DNA from 3 places in the Streptomyces sp. NPDC001270 genome. Region 2 is predicted to be linked to each of the others. Evidence: riboswitches for the same ligand, from Rfam matches in the RefSeq annotation. Region 2 holds a riboswitch; each other region holds the start of a gene.

Region 1 (3,265 bases), on a different contig from region 2:
GCCGGGCCGGAACGGCAGGACGCCGTAGGCGGGCCGCCCGGTCAGGCCGCGCAGCATGTCGAGCCCCGGCTCCAGCAGGCCGACGTCCCCGCGGAACTTGTTGACCAGGAACCCGGCGACCAGCTCCTGGTCCGCGCGGGACAGCAGCGCCACGGTCCCGAAGAACGACGCGAAGACACCCCCGCGGTCGATGTCGCCGACCACCAGGACGGGCAGCCGCGCGTTGCGGGCGAGGCCCATGTTCACGATGTCGGTCCGCCGCAGGTTGATCTCCGCCGGGCTGCCCGCGCCCTCGCAGATCACCACGTCGTACGTGTCCCGCAGCGTGGCGAGGCAGTCGAGCACGGTTCCCAGCAGCCGCTCCTGGCGTCCGCCGTGGTACCCGCGCGCGCTCAGCTCGCCCACCGGCCTGCCCATGAGCACGACCTGACTGCTCTGCTCCCCGCCCGGTTTGAGCAGGACCGGGTTCATCAGCGCGGTCGGTTCGATCCGGCACGCCTGGGCCTGCATCGCCTGGGCCCGCCCGATCTCGGCGCCCTCGCGGGTGACGAACGAGTTCAGGGACATGTTCTGCGCCTTGAACGGCGCGACCGCGACGCCCTGCCGCACCAGCCACCGGCAGATGCCCGCCGTCACCACGCTCTTGCCCGCGTCGGAGGTGGTACCGGCGACGAGCAGCCCACCACCGCTCATGACCTGCGCCCCCGCACGGCCAGCCGCGCGGCGGTCGTGACGCCGAGCGCGAGCAGCCCGACTTGGCGGGACAGCCGTACCGCACGGTCGATGTCCGCGGCGGCGACCTCCCGCCCCCCGCCGTTGAGCACGGGCCGGTGCTCGACCCGCCCCCCGTACGACAGCGTCCCGCCCAGCCGCACGCCCAGCGCCCCCGCGAAGGAAGCCTCCACGGGACCGGCGTTGGGGCTCGGATGCCGGTGGGCGTCGGCCCGCCAGGCCCGCACCGCACCCCGTGGGTCCGGGCCCGAGACGGCGGCGAGCACCGCGGTGAGCCGTGCCCCCGGCCAGCCGGCGACGTCGTCGAGCCGCGCGGCGGCCCACCCGAACCGCCGGTGCCGCGGCGACCGGTGCCCGACCATCGCGTCGAGGGTGTTCACCGCACGGAAGGCGACGAACCCGGGCACCCCGCCCAACGCCCCCCACACCAGCGCCCCGACGACCGCGTCGGACGTGTTCTCGGCCACCGACTCCACGACGGCCCGCGCGATCCCCTGGGCGTCGAGGGCCTGCGGATCCCGTCCGCACAGATGCGGCAGCCGGGCCCTCGCCGCGGCGACATCCCCCGAGTCGAGGGCCCGCCGGACGGCCTGGGCCTCCCGGGCGAGCGAAGTCCCGCCCACCACCGCCCAGGTGACGGCCCCGGTCAGCGCCACGGAACCGGCGGGGGAGGCGCGCACGGCCCGCCGGGCCAGCGCTCCGAGGCCCGCGGCACCGCCGACGCAGACGGCGGTGTACAGGGCTCCCCACCCCCGGTGGTCCCGCCACAGCACCCGCTCCGCCGCGCCGACGGCACGCCCGAACCCGGCGACCGGATGCCCGTGGCGCGGATCGCCCACGAGCAGATCGCCGAGGAGGCCGAGAGCGGCGCCGTACGCGAAGACGCGATCGGCACGCACCGGTTCAGCCGGCCGTCGGGTCGGGAAGCGACCTGGTGCTGTACCTCAATCCGCAGCCGAGCATGGCGATATGTCCTCACTCAGGGTGTCCACGCCCTGGTTCGACGAGACCGGCGGCGAGAGTTCCTGGCTCCCGGGGAAGTCCTTCCCCGGTGACAGTGGCGGGACCGCGCCGGATTCGCACCGGCTTCCTCTTCTGCCGCCGTACATGGCCCCGGAAGTCCACCACGCCCCCCGAAGAACCGTCAACCAGCCGTTGACCTGCAAGGGAAGAGTGTGCCCAGCCTCATACCCACCCCACCCCCCACCCACCCAGAAGAAACACCCCGGAACAACACAAGAAACGAGACGACTCCCCCCCGGCAGGGGCGCGGGGAACTGCGCAAAAAACGACCACGCACGCGCGGCCGAGCGCCAACGCCAACCCCGGCAGGGGCGCGGGGAACTGCGCAAAACCCCCACACCCCGAACCACTCACCCCGCGATCAAAAAGATCCCATACCCCACAGCCCCGGCGCACGCCGCAAAGCAGGCGTACGCCCCAGCCAACGCCACCCCCGCGGAACCTCCCCGCGCAACGGCCCGTTCACGGCGCGACAATCCGGCCACGCCGAGGGTGAACAGTCCCACGAGCGCCACGGTGACCCCGAGGCTGACGCCGAAGACGGAACCGAGTGCCGCCCAGTCGATGTTCATGGTGTTCATGGTGATGCTTCTTCCTCGGGTCTCAGACGGCGGCACTCGGCGGCGGCCCGGCCGGATCGGCGACGACGGGCGCGGCCGCGGCGACCGAAGCGGCCGTCCCGCCCGCCCCCGAGGGCGAACCGGCGGAACCGGCGCTGATGGTGACGGACACCGCACCGACCGCACCGACCGCACCGACCGCACCGACCGCACCGACCGCACCGACCGCACCGACCGCACCGACCACACCGGCCGGCCCAACCGGAACGGCCGACTCCCCGGTGCCGTTCACCTCATTGACGTTGCTGTGGTCCACGACCTCACGCCGCGAGACCCGCCAGATCCCCACGGCGGAAGCGACCAGGCAGACGGCCACAGCCGCGGTGCCCCAGTCACCCAGCTCCGTGACGAGTTCCGCGAGCGCGCCGACGAGCGCGGCGGCCGGCAGCGTCAGCGCCCAGGCGACGCACATCCGGGCCGCCGTCGACCAGCGCACCACCCCGCCCTTGCGGCCGAGCCCCGCGCCCATCACGGAACCGGAGACGACATGCGTGGTGGAGAGCGAGAAGCCGAGGTGCGAGGAGGCCAGGATGGCGGTCGCCGCGCTGGTCTGGGCGGCGAAGCCCTGCCGCGGCCGGAGGTCGGTCAGCCCCTTGCCCATCGTGCGGATGATGCGCCAGCCGCCGAGGTAGGTGCCGAGCGCGATGGCGAGACCCGCGGAGAGGACGACCCAGGTGGGCGGGTTCGAGCCGGGGGCGATCGCACCGCCGGCGATCAGCGCCAGGGTGATGACGCCCATCGTCTTCTGGGCGTCGTTGGTGCCGTGGGCCAGGGAGACCAGACCCGCGGAGGCGATCTGGCCGGCCCGGTAGCCCTTCTCGGCGGCCTTGCCCTCCGCGGCGCCGTCGAGCGAGTACGACAGCCGGGTGGCGAGCAGTGCCGCCACCCCG
Region 2 (3,265 bases):
GCGGCCGTCGGCGGAGCACTCTCCATGAGCGGACAACCCCGGATGGTGACGCTTTGCATTGCGCCGAGAGGGAGAGTGACGATCGAAGACATGGCGAGGGAGCCGTGTGCATCCGGCGTCGCGCCGGCGCCACTGCGATCGGTGACCGAGTTCCGGCCGGCCGGCTTCCCGCGGAGACCTCGTCATGACCTGTATGTCCACCACAACACAGAAGGAACTCACGAGATCATGTGTTCATCGAGGACCGCGGAACGACGGAGACGTCCGGGTGACCGGCACCGAGGAACCCGTTCTGCTGCACACCGCGGGGCAGGCAGCCCACATCACTCTCAACCGGCCCAGGGCCCTCAACGCGCTGAACCACGCGATGGTGCGGCGCATCGACGAGGTGCTCACCGTGTGGGAGCGCGACCCGGCCGTCCGGACCGTCGTCATCGCCGGTGCGGGGGAGCGCGGCCGGTGCGCGGGCAGCGACATCCGCGCCGTCCACGGTGACGCCCGCGACGGGAACGGCGCCTCCTCGGCGGCCTTCTGGCGTGACGAATACCGCCTCAACGCCCGCATCGCCCGCTGCCCCAAGCCGTACGTCGCCGTCATGGACGGCATCGTCATGGGCGGCGGTGTCGGCATCTCCGCGCACGGCAGCGTCCGGATCGTCACCGAGCGGTCCCGGATCGCCATGCCCGAGACCGGCATCGGTTTCGTCCCCGACATCGGCGGCACCCATCTGCTCGCCCGCGCACCGGGCGAACTGGGCGCCCACCTGGCGCTGACGGGCTCTCGGATCAGTGCCGCCGACGCCCTGTTGTGCGGGCTCGCCGACCACTACGTACCCTCCGCCGCCCTGCCGCGCCTCCTCGACGACCTCGCCCGTGCGCCCGTACGGGCCGTCCTCGCCCGCCACGCACAGCCGCCGCCGCCGAGCGAGCTGGCCGGACAGCGGGAGTGGATCGACACCTGCTACGCCGCGGGCACCGTCGAGGAGATCCTCCACCGGCTGCTCGCCCACCACGACCCGGCCGCGCGGGACGTGGCGGACACCCTGCTCGGCAGGTCGCCCACCGCACTCAAGGTCACCCTGGCCGCGCTGCGCCGCGCCCGGCGGCTCGGGGCGCTGGAACGGGTCCTCGACCAGGAGCACCGCGTCTCCTGCGCGGCCCTGAGCAACCCCGGACCTGGTGGAGGGCATCCGGGCCCAGATCATCGACAAGGACCGCACCCCGCGCTGGTTCCCCGGCACCCTCGCCGAGGTCACCGACGCCGACGTGGAGCGCTTCTTCGCCCCGCTCGGCGACCGTGAACGGGGGCTCGCCGGACCCGGGGGAGGCCCCGAAGCGGCCCGGTGAACGGGCCCTTCGCCACGAGACCCAGATCACCTCGGGCGAGTGCGGTCTTGGCCGGGCCCGCGCCGCGCGGTACGGTCTGTGCGATATCGACGACGGTACGACGGAAGCCGGTGGGAATCCGGCACGGTCGCGCCACTGTATGTGAGGGCCCCCGGGCCGCTCGTGAGTCAGACCCGTGACTGTCGTCCAGTGCACCACCGAGATGGGACGCGAGCTCCCAGAGGAGGTCCTGCCATGGCGCAGACCGTCGCCCGGCCGACTGCCACCACTCCGGTCGTACCCGCCAAGGTACCGCTCAAGGCGATAGCGCCCTGGGCGGTCTTCTTCGGCCTGTTGATGCTGATCCTGCTGTACTTCGTCGGCGCCGAGCAGGGCGCCACCTCCGTGTTCAGCGGCACGGACGTCCACGAATGGGTCCACGACGCCCGCCACCTGCTCGGCTTCCCCTGCCACTGACGCGAGGGGACACCGCACGCCCATGAACTCCGCAACCGTACGGAACCTTCTCGTGCGGGGCATGCTCGCCGGCCTCGCGGCCGGTGTACTCGCCCTGATCGTGGCCTACTTCCTCGGCGAGCCGAGCGTCGACAAGGCGATCGGCTTCGAGGACGCCCACGCCCACGAGCACGAAATGGAGGTCGTCTCCCGTTCCCTCCAGTCCACCGCCGGGCTCGCCACCGGCGTCCTCGTCTACGGGATCGCCTTCGGCGGCATCGCGGCGCTCGCCTTCTGCGTCGCGCTCGGCCGCGTCGGGCGCCTCGGCCCCCGGGCGACCGCGCTGCTGCTGGCGGGCTGCGCGCTGCTCGCCGTGTACGTCGTGCCGTTCCTGAAGTACCCGGCCAACCCGCCGTCCGTCGGCGATCCCGACACCATCGGCAAACGGACCGCCCTGTATTTCCTGATGATGCTGCTCGGCGTGCTCCTCGCGATCGGCGCCACGATCCTCGGCAAGCGGCTCGCCCCGCGGCTGGGCACGTGGTACGCCACCGTCACGGCGGTCGCCGCGTTCGCCCTCGTGATCGGACTGGCGTACGCGTTCCTGCCGGCCGTCAACGAGGTGCCGGCGGGCTTCCCGGCCACGCTGTTGTGGCGGTTCCGGCTGTCCGCCCTGGCCGTCCAAGCCGTCCTGTGGGGCGGATTCGGTCTGGCCTTCGGTGAACTCGCCGAGCGGCTGCTGCATCCGAAGCCCGCGACGGCCGCGGCCGGCAAGGCGGTTCCGGCCGCGCGCTGATTCCGCGTACGGGGCCGTGGTCGACGACTCTCCGTGTCGTTTGCGGAAGTCCGGCTTCCGACCCCACCGGGACCGGAGGCTCGTCGGTCTCCGGTCCCGCCGCGCACTTCCGGCCTCAGCCGGCCCTCGCCTATACCGGCCAGTGGTAGCCCAGAGAGGAGTTCACTGCGACCGCGTAGGTGAGATACATGAGCCAGCAGCCGGTCAGGGTGTGGAAGAGTCCATAGATGCGTTCGGCCGGCTTGACGCCGATCACGGTGAAGAAATGCCAGAAATAGACGGCGAAAAGCCCCAGGAACAGCAGGCCCACCGGCCAGTCTCCGACTCTGAAGAAGATGGTGGCACCCATTGCGGACACCACCAAGTAGGCTATGCACATACCGGCGTTGGTACGAGGCTCATTTCCGCGATAACGGTTGATGCCGAGCGCGAACCAGTGGACGCCGTACACGGAGAAGGCCAGCGCGGCCATGTACAGCGGCGGTGACTTGGTGAACACCTCGAACCAGGTCAGCCCGATGAACAGGATGAGCCCCGCGACGAACTGGCACAGACCGGGCATCATCACGCCCCAGACACCAAGGGCCCGGTCCGTCGATTCGCTCTTTTCGGGATATCCGAACAACTCGTGCGGTCCGTAGATCAGATATCCGGTGCCGAGACCGAAGAATCCGAGCGCCAGGGGTGG
Region 3 (3,265 bases), on a different contig from region 2:
GGACTGTCCGGCCAGGTGCGCGAGGCGTCCGGCGCGTGGGTGGCGATGCACGCGGCCGACACCGCGGTGGTACGGCGCAACCGCGAGGCCCGCCCCGAGCGCTGGCTCGACTACATGCGCGCCAAACTCACCGCGACCGGCGCCCCGGAGGAACACCTGGCCGTCCTGCGCACACCGGGCGCCCTGCAACGGCGTCCGCCCGCCCTCCCGGACCGCGAGATCGTCCCCGGCGACCTCCTGGACCTGCCCGGCCGCCGGCTGCGCGCCGTCTGGACGCCGGGGCACACGCCCGGTCACGTCTGTCTGCACCTGGAGGAGGAGCACCCCGCCGGGCTGCCGGGACACGGCCGGCTGTTCTCCGGCGACCACCTGCTCCCGAAGATCACCCCGCACATCGGCCTGTACGAGGACCCCTCCACCCAGGGGAACACCACCGGCCGGAACGGAGCCGAGAACCTGGCGGAGGCCATCGACCCGCTCGGCGACTACCTCGACTCCCTGGAGCGCATCGGCCGCCTGGCCCCCGCCGAGGTGCTGCCGGCCCACCAGTACGCGTTCACCGGCGGATCCGCCCGCGTGGCGGAGTTGCTCGCGCATCACGAGGAGCGGCTGGCCGGCCTGCTGACCCAGCTCGTCGAACCGCTCACGCCCTGGCAGTTGGCCGAGCGGATGGAGTGGAACCGGCCCTGGCCCCAGATCCCGCACCCCTCCCGGAACATCGCCGTCGCGGAGGCCGAGGCGCATCTGCGCCGCCTGGTGAAGCAGGGCCGGGCCGAACCGGTGCCGGGCACCGACCCGCTGAGGTACGTCCGGACGGCGTGACCGGACGGCCTGACCGGGCCATGTGACGGGGGCACTTCCCCGGATCGCGTGCCGGGATCGCTTCCCCGGACCGCGCGACCGGACCGCATTCCGGGACCGCATTCCGGGACCGCATTCCCGGGCCGCTTCCGGACGACGTGACCGGGCCGTTTTCCCGGACCGCATTCCCGCACCCCGTACCCCTCTTCGCCCCACCGCACGGCCCTCTGTCACGGCCACCCCTCGGGGGCCTGGAGGTGGGCCGGTAGAGTGACTGGGTCGTCATCACACCCGTACGGGGGGAAGCCGGTGCAATTCCGGCGCTGACCCGCAACCGTGAACCGGCCGTCGAGGCCCGGTGAGCCGGACTGCCCCGGACGGAACGTGACCGGCTCAGGTGCGTCGGCAGCCGCCCGCGCACGGCACCGTCGAGGTTTACGGGGCCGAGCCGCCCGGGGTGTCCCGTGCTGCCCGGCTTCCTCGCGAACCGACCCGCGAAGAGAGGCACCCGCCGAGCATGAACGTCCGCCGCAGCGCAGCGGTCCTGGCCGCCGTCGGCGTGCTCGCCGCCGCGTCACCCGCCCTGGCCGCGAGCCCTTCGCCGTCCCCGTCGACGGTGCTCCCGTCCGGCCTGTACGGCGACGCTGATCCGAAGTTCGACGGCGTCTGGCGCCAGTCGCTGGCGCTGCTCGCCCAGCGCACCGTGTCCGTGACGCCCGCTGCCAAGGCCGTGGACTGGCTGGCCGGACAGCAGTGCGCGGACGGGGCGTTCGCCGCGTTCCGCGCCGATCCGGGGCGGGCCTGTGACGCCAAGGTGCCGGTCGACACCAACAGCACGGCCGCCGCCGTCCAGGCCCTGACCGCGACCGGCGGCCACGACAGCGCCGTCGGCAAGGCCGTGACCTGGCTGAAGTCGGTGCAGAACAAGGACGGCGGCTGGGGGTACGCGCCGGGCGGCGCGAGCGACGCGAACTCCACGGGCGTCGTCGTCGGCGCGCTCGCGGCGGCCGGTGAACGGCCCGCGGCAGTGGTCAAGGACGGCCGGTCGCCGTACGACGCGCTGCTGGCACTGGCCCTGCCCTGCTCCGGCGACGACGCAGGCGCCTTCGCCTACCAGCCGGACAAGAAGGGCGCGTTGACGGCCAACGCGGACGCCACCGCGGCGGCCGTGCTGGGCGTGCTGGGCGCGGGCCTCGCCGCGAAGGCGGCCGGAGCGGGCGACGCTTCGAGCGGGGCGCCCGGCACGAGCTGCGCCGCCACCGGGAAGCCCACCCCCGAGCAGGCCGCGGCCGATGGCGCCGCCTACCTCACCCGTGCGGTCACCGAGGACGGCCACCTCACCTCCGCCCTCGCGGGCGCCCCCGAACAGCCCGACTACGGCAACACCGCCGACGCGGTGGTCGCGCTCGCCGCGCAGGGCGGGCCGGACCGGGCCGCGAAGCCGCTGGCCTGGCTGGAGAAGAACGCGGCGGCCTGGGCGAAGCAGAGCGGACCGGCCGCGTACGCGCAGTTGATCTTCGCGGCGCACGCGACCGGCACGGACCCGCGCGACTTCGGCGGTACGGACCTGGTGCGGGCGCTGGGCGCGACCGGCCCGGCACCGCAGGCGGCCGGGCAGGCGACATCGGGCGACGGCTCGGACCCGTCGGACCGGAAGGACGACGGCGGCTCGGGCACCAGCGTCTGGTGGATCATCGGCACCGGTCTGGTCGCGGGCGTCGGCATCGGCTTCCTGCTCAGCGGCCGCAGGAAGCAGCAGCACCTGTGACCGGGCCGCGCCGCGGTGTGCTCCTGCTGCTGGCCGCGCTCCTGTGCTGGGGCGGCGCGGGCCAGGCGCAGGCCGTCGGCTACCGCTACTGGTCCTTCTGGGACCGCGCGGGCGACCGGTGGACGTACGCCACCGAGGGTCCGTCGCTGGCCCGACCCGCCGACGGCGCCGTCCAGGGCTTCCGGTTCGCGGTGAGCGAGGACTCCGCCGACGCGACGTATCCGCGCGGCACGGCCCGCTTCGCCGAGATCTGCGCGCACACGCCCGCGCGGGCGGGCCACAAGCGGGTGGCACTGGTCATCGACTTCGGTACGGCGGCGGACGCGCCCGGCGCCGAGACACCGCCGAAGGCGCGGACCGCCTGCGCGGTACTGGCACCCGACGCGACGACGGCCGAGGCCCTGGCGGCGGTCGCCGGACCGCTGCGCTACGACTCCAACGCCCTGCTGTGCGCCATCGCCGGCTACCCGGAGAAGGGCTGCGGCGAGCAGGTGGCGGCCACGGACGACAAGCCGACGAGCGCCGCGAAGCGGCCGACGGCGGGCGAGGACGGCGGCAACGGGCCGTCGCTCGGCCTGTGGGCGGGTGGGGCGGCGGTCGTCCTGCTGGGCGCGGCGGCACTCTGGCAGGCCCGACGGCGCCGGGATGCGTAGGCACCGCCATGCGTGAGGGCCACGACCACGAGCCGTCGCCGCC

The links. Region 2 has a riboswitch for cobalamin ahead of ACFY2B_RS43310 (CbtB-domain containing protein). Riboswitches for the same ligand answer to the same signal wherever they lie in the genome.
Region 1: it holds a riboswitch for cobalamin, as region 2 does, so the genes downstream of both, ACFY2B_RS29780 (cobalamin biosynthesis protein) here and ACFY2B_RS43310 (CbtB-domain containing protein) in region 2, are expected to answer to the same signal.
Region 3: it holds a riboswitch for cobalamin, as region 2 does, so the genes downstream of both, ACFY2B_RS38830 (prenyltransferase/squalene oxidase repeat-containing protein) here and ACFY2B_RS43310 (CbtB-domain containing protein) in region 2, are expected to answer to the same signal.

The regions. Positions count from the first base shown of each region.
Region 1 covers NZ_JBIAXM010000020.1:103,702-106,966, forward strand. Annotated here, with positions in the region: gene ACFY2B_RS29775 (cobyric acid synthase) at 1-693, opposite strand, end outside; gene ACFY2B_RS29780 (cobalamin biosynthesis protein) at 690-1,631, opposite strand; cobalamin riboswitch at 1,729-1,873, opposite strand; gene ACFY2B_RS29785 (hypothetical protein) at 2,106-2,327, opposite strand; gene ACFY2B_RS29790 (anion permease) at 2,359-3,265, opposite strand, start outside.
Region 2 covers NZ_JBIAXM010000056.1:2,396-5,660, reverse strand. Annotated here, with positions in the region: partial or broken gene ACFY2B_RS43315 (enoyl-CoA hydratase/isomerase family protein) at 269-1,346, shown strand; cobalamin riboswitch at 1,403-1,544, shown strand; gene ACFY2B_RS43310 (CbtB-domain containing protein) at 1,581-1,802, shown strand; gene ACFY2B_RS43305 (CbtA family protein) at 1,825-2,577, shown strand; gene ACFY2B_RS43300 (hypothetical protein) at 2,708-3,265, opposite strand, start outside.
Region 3 covers NZ_JBIAXM010000038.1:12,229-15,493, reverse strand. Annotated here, with positions in the region: gene ACFY2B_RS38835 (MBL fold metallo-hydrolase) at 1-822, shown strand, start outside; cobalamin riboswitch at 1,061-1,192, shown strand; gene ACFY2B_RS38830 (prenyltransferase/squalene oxidase repeat-containing protein) at 1,319-2,569, shown strand; gene ACFY2B_RS38825 (SCO2322 family protein) at 2,566-3,222, shown strand.